One region of the Exiguobacterium sp. s57 genome, then DNA from elsewhere that is predicted to be linked to it. Evidence: predicted binding sites of a transcription regulator. Region 1 holds the regulator's gene; the other holds the start of a gene.
What was found. The regulator Rex, encoded in region 1, represses fermentation and respiration genes when NADH is low (regulators of the CRP and FNR family bind a similar motif). The targets are predictions, from matches to a motif close to TTGTGAAATATTTCACAA.

Region 1 (3,169 bases):
TGCGACTCGAACTGCTTCTTCTCTTGCTCGTAAATGGCGGCCTTCTGTTCGAGATACTTCGTGTAGTTCCCGACGAAGCGACGGCTCCGATGACGTGACAGCTCATAGACGACCGAGACGACACGGTCGAGGAAGTACCGGTCGTGGGAGACGATGAGGACGGCTCCTTTATAGCCGCCCAAGTACTTCTCGAGCCAGGCGAGCGTCTCGATGTCCAAATGGTTCGTCGGCTCATCCAAGATGAGCAGGTCAGGACTTTGAAGGAGCATCTTCGCCAAGGCGAGACGCGTCCGTTGTCCCCCGGATAGCGTGTCGATGCGACGTTCGAAGTCATCCGGATAGAAGCGCATCCCATGGAGGACCGAGCGGATGGTCGCTTCATACTGGTAACCGCCACGCTCTTTGAACGTATGCTGCTCTTCATCGTAAGAAGAGAGGAGACGTTCGTACGCAGCGGCGTCATTTAGGATTCGTTCGGATCCCATATCGGCTTCCATGCGACGGAGCGTCTTCTCCTGCTCGATCAAGTCCGTGAAGACGGTGAGCATCTCGTTCCAGATTGTCTCGTCGGATTCGAGTCCTGAGTCTTGGGCGAGATAGCCGATGGTGACGTCTTTTGGCTTCATGATGTCCCCGGAATCATAGTTGTATTCACCAGCGATGACTTTCAAAAGTGTGGACTTACCGGCACCGTTCCGACCGACGAGGGCGACACGTTCACCTTCCTGGATTTCGAGTTTTACGTTTTCTAAAATCGGCTCGACGCCGAAGGATTTGGATAAGTTGTTGACTTGCAGTAGGATCAAGTGAAAAAACCCCTTTCTCTCTATTTAGTATACTGTATTTTTCAGCGATTTTAGGTATATTCGTTGAGTGGTCATGTGAATTCGTTTACAATCAAGGTGTATGAAATTCAGATTCGTTTGTAACGTGTCGTAAAAAGGAGGCTCTTTCCGTTGAGTCAAAACGAACCAAAGATTCCACAAGCGACAGCCAAACGGTTGCCACTATACTATCGATTTATTCAAAGCCTGCATGCGTCAGGGAAACAACGTGTCTCTTCAGCAGAACTGAGTGAGGCGGTCAAGGTCGATTCGGCTACGATTCGCCGTGATTTCTCGTACTTCGGTGCGCTCGGTAAAAAGGGATATGGCTATAACGTGCAGTATCTGTTAGACTTTTTCCGAAAGACACTGAATCAGGACGAGATTACGAATGTCGCCTTGGTCGGGGTCGGTCACCTTGGGACGGCATTCGTCAACTATAACTTCCTTAAAAACAATAACACACATATCGTCGTCGGGTTCGACGCAGACGAGACAAAAGTCGGCACGACGATGTCAGGCGTCCCAATTCATCACGTCGATGAGATGGAACAGATCATGAAGCAAAACAAGATCGACGTCGCCATTTTGACGGTACCTTCTGCCTATGCGCAGCCCGTCGCAGACGACTTGGTGCGATTCGGCATCAAGGGTATCTTGAACTTCACACCGGCACGACTCACTGTACCGGACACCGTTCGCGTCCATCACATCGATTTGTCGATTGAGCTGCAGTCACTCATTTACTTTATGCAACACTATCCAACCGCTGAGGGGGTCCATCAATAATGGAATTACTAGCATCATCACTCGTCGTCGGGATGCCAGGTGGGGTGAGTCTATTTGTCATCGCCATCATCGCACTCATTCTCTTCGGACCGAAGAAATTACCGGAGTTTGGTCGCGCGGCCGGGCAGACGCTTCGTGAGTTCAAAAATGCAACGAACGGCATGATGAACGAGCACGACGAGAACGACAAGAACGACAAGAAAGCTATCGAAAAGAAAGAGCAGTAAGCCATGAATCATCAACCTGATCAAGAGCGGGAACTCACCGATCACTTGACAGAGCTGCGGAGACGACTGATGCTATCTGCATTTGTCGTCTTTGCCTTCTTTTTGATGGCTTTGCCGAGTGTCAAATATGTACTCGCGTACTTGCAAGAAGATCTCATCGAACGTGGGCTCGAACTGAACGCCTTTGGGGTCGCGGACCCACTCATGATTTACTTGAACTTGGCGCTCGTCATCGGCCTGATTGCGGCGAGCCCATTCCTACTGTATCAAGTGTGGGCATTTGTCGCACCCGGTCTGCATCCGAATGAGCGGAAAGGCACGCTTGCCTATATCCCGATCATCTTCGGATTGTTCTTGATTGGTCTTGCGTTCGCCTACTATTGGTTGTTCCCGCTCGTCCTCGATATCTCGACGGACCTCGGGCAAGACCTCGGACTCGAACAACTCATCGGGGCCAATAATTACTTCACGTTCTTGTTGCAGCTGACAATTCCGTTCGGTCTATTATTCCAATTACCGGTCGTGACGATGTTCCTCACCCGGATCGGTGTCGTGACCCCGTACTTCTTATCGAAGATTCGAAAGTACGCGTACTTTGCGCTATTCGTGGTCGCGGCGTTCATCACACCACCGGACTTGACGTCGCACCTCATGGTGTCACTACCGCTCTTCTTCCTATATGAGATCAGCTTATCGATTTCACGTATCACCTATAAAGGGGTGCTGCGCCGGGAGAAAGAAGCGATGGTGCAAGAACAGATGGATTTAATGAAACAGATGAATGAGAAATGAGCATCGTTCCTTCCAGGGAGACGGTGCTTTTTTGATTTTTGGTAACGAACGTTTTTCAACAACACGAAAACACATGACTGACATGATAAAATAAAGCTACTCAGTTGGATGCCAGGGGGAGAAGCGATGATTTGGGAGTACTACGGGGATGCAATCATCATCATCGGTGTGTTGACGACGATTTTATTGATTGCCATGCTGAACTTTTTGAAGTCGAAATTTAAGCGAAGACTCGTCTTTTCGTTGATGCTGCTCGTGGTAGGATACACGCTGATCTTGATTGGTCTCGTCTTTGTTCGCGGATGGGATGGTCTGGGCTGGAGCATGATCGGCTTCAGTTTATACGTGATCGGTCTTGTCACCTATATCGGCGTCGTCATCTATCACTGGATCAAAGCACGACGCACGACGAATTCGTAAGTGAACCGTTCCGGTTGCGGGACGGTTTTGTTGTCACGCATGGAGTTCAAACTTTAGACACTTTTACGTGAAATAGTGAGCAAAAGGATTGTCAAACCTTCTTGTGAAATAGTACAC
Region 2 (3,169 bases), on a different contig from region 1:
GAACCGATGCGGACGTCGCCTTTTTCAGTGAAGCGCTGTGCGACTTGTTGAATCTGCATGACAAGTTCACGAGTCGGGGCGACGATGACGACTTGGATACGATCGTTCGACGGATCAATCTTTTCAATCGCGGGAAGTAAATAGGCGAGCGTCTTACCCGTTCCCGTCGGTGCTTCGATTGTCACGTCTTTTCCATCTAATAGTAGGGGAAACGCTTCTTTTTGGACCGGCATCGGCTCGTTAAAGCCCATCCGTTCCCACGTTTCGTTAATAAAAGGTTTTGTAAAATTCATAATCGGTCTCCTTATCTATAGGCAAAAACAAAGGAAGCGAAAGCGCTCCCTCGTCAAATATAGCGAACATGCTCCTGACCATCTTCCATTGAAGAACGTAACGTCTGTGTAAACGTTTGACCGTCCTCAATGAGTTGGATGTGGGCATCCGCACCTTCTTCTGTCAATTTAACTTGTTCAATCGTGAATCCTTGATAGACACGATACTGTAACTCGGTCGTCATTTGCTCGAACGGTTTCAGTTCCGGGTGTGTCGTGATGACATTCATTGGACGCGACTCAAGTGCAGCGAGTAGTTGGTCGCGATAATCGATAAAATCTTCATTTTCGATGTCATCGTCAAAGCGAATCCAGAACCCTCCATCTTCAAATTCTGTGATAAATCCGTCACGCTTTTCACCTGCCTCGTCGACCTTCAATGAGATACGATCGCCGACTTGAAAGGTATTGTTTGTTGTTAATGGTTCGTACGTCATAAGTAGAACCCCTTCCTCTTATACAATGTTCTGCCTTCATTGTGTCTGATACGACACGAAAATTCAAGTTCTAACCGAGTGATGTGAGTTAAATCACTCTAAAAACTGTATAGTTAGTCACAGAACAATCAAAATAGTACAGATGAAATTGAAACCCTATCTAACAGGGATTTATCTGTTTCAAACTTTATGAAGTAAGGAATATAACAGTTTGTAAAACGCTTTCAAAAACGGCTGTTTTATCACGTTCATAAGATTGTTACAAGTTTCACAATAATGTAAAACATATTGTTCACGTTTTCACGTACACTTCAAGTATAGATAGCAGGCAGTTACTTTCGAGAATGAGGAGTGAATCAACATGGCAACCGAAATCAAATCCGCATGGTCAGGTTTTGTACCTGGTCAATGGACGAATGAAGTAAACGTCAGTGAGTTTATCCGTTTGAACCGTCATGAATACACAGGGAACGATACGTTCTTAGTAGGTCCGACAGAAGCGACGAACGTTCTGTGGAATCGTGTGATGGAACTTACAAAAGAAGAACGTGAACGTGGAGGCGTCTGGGACGTCGATCAACACACACCATCGACGATTGTGTCGCATGGACCAGGCTACTTAAACAAAGAGTTAGAAAAAGTCGTCGGCGTTCAAACGGATGAACCGTTCAAACGTTCGATTCACCCGAATGGCGGTATTCGTATGGTTGATGCCGCACTTGAATCATATGGTTTCGAACCAGATGAAGAAATCACAAAAATTTACTCAGAAATCCGTAAAACACATAACCAAGGTGTCTTCGATGCCTATACGCCTGAGATGCGGGCCGCTCGTAAGTCGGGGATCATCACAGGTCTTCCGGATGCTTACGGTCGTGGACGCATCATCGGGGACTATCGTCGCGTCGCTCTCTATGGGATTGACTTCTTGATGGCAGAACGTAAAAAAGATTTGGCAAAACGCGGCGGATTCTTATCTGAATCGGACATCCGCGAGCGGGAAGAGCTGAATGAACAACTTCGTGCCCTCCAAGAGCTCAAGCAACTCGGATCGGCTTATGGATTTGACCTTGGTCGTCCTGCGGAAAACACGCAAGAAGCGTATCAATGGGTGTACTTGGCCTATCTCGCAGCCATCAAAGAACAAAATGGTGCGGCGATGTCACTCGGTCGCGTCTCCACGTTCCTTGATGTGTACGCAGAGCGTGATATCGAGTCTGGTCGTTTGACTGAATCAGATGTCCAAGAAATCGTCGACCACTTCATCATGAAGCTTCGGATCGTCAAATTCTTACGGACACCGGACTATAACGAATTATTCTCAGGTGACCCAACATGGGTAACAGAATCAATCGGTGGGATGAGTGAAGATGGTCGCTCGAACGTCACGAAGAGCTCGTTCCGATTCTTGCATTCACTCACAAACCTTGGACCAGCTCCGGAACCGAACTTGACTGTCCTTTGGTCAACGAAACTTCCAGAAGGGTTTAAACAATACTGTGCGAAAATGTCGATTGAAACGTCGGCCATTCAATACGAAAACGATGATTTGATGATGCCACAATTCGGCGACGACTACGGCATCGCATGTTGTGTATCACCGATGAAGATCGGGAAACAAATGCAGTTCTTCGGTGCGCGTGCCAACATGGCAAAAGCCCTTCTTTATAGCATGAACGGCGGACGCGATGAGAAGAACGGCGCTCAAATTGCCCCGGTTTGGGAAATGAACACAGAAGATGTACTCACGTACGAAAAAGTATATGCCGATTTCGACCGTACACTCGACTGGTTGGCAGAACTATACGTCAACACACTCAACGTCATTCACTTCATGCATGACAAATATGCATATGAACGAATCGAAATGGCGCTTCACGATCCAGAAATCTTACGGACGATGGCTTGTGGAATCGCTGGTCTCTCGGTAACGGCCGACAGTCTCTCGGCAATCAAATACGCGAACGTTAAACCGGTCCGTAACGAAGAAGGAATCATCATCGACTTCGAAACAGAAGGAGACTTCCCGAAATTCGGAAACAATGATGACCGTGTCGATGCGATCGCTGTCGAACTCGTCGAGTCATTCATGGAAAAAGTACGGAAACATAAAACGTACCGTGACGCGCTTCACACACAATCGGTACTCACGATCACATCAAACGTCGTCTACGGTAAGAAAACTGGGAACACGCCAGACGGTCGTCGTGCTGGTGAACCGTTTGCTCCAGGAGCAAACCCAATGCATGGACGAGATACTAAAGGTGCGGCTGCATCACTTTCATCAGTCGCGAAACTTCCGTTTGAGCACGCACAGGATGGAATCTCGTACACGTTCTCAATCGTACCGAAAGCACTCGGAAAAGAAGAAATCGCACGTGAACTCAACTTGGCGGCACT

Region 2: pflB (formate C-acetyltransferase) is a predicted target of Rex. The motif match lies at 1,026-1,043, and genes of this name have one in related genera.

The regions. Positions count from the first base shown of each region.
Region 1 is NZ_JACSKR010000006.1:8,392-11,560, forward strand. It holds gene KNO98_RS12860 (ABC-F family ATP-binding cassette domain-containing protein) at 1-806, opposite strand, end outside; gene KNO98_RS12865 (redox-sensing transcriptional repressor Rex) at 957-1,613, shown strand; gene KNO98_RS12870 (twin-arginine translocase TatA/TatE family subunit) at 1,646-1,840, shown strand; gene tatC (twin-arginine translocase subunit TatC) at 1,844-2,632, shown strand; gene KNO98_RS12880 (YesK family protein) at 2,759-3,052, shown strand.
Region 2 is NZ_JACSKR010000005.1:135,941-139,109, forward strand. It holds gene KNO98_RS12420 (DEAD/DEAH box helicase) at 1-293, opposite strand, end outside; gene KNO98_RS12425 (hypothetical protein) at 347-769, opposite strand; gene pflB (formate C-acetyltransferase) at 1,143-3,169, shown strand, end outside.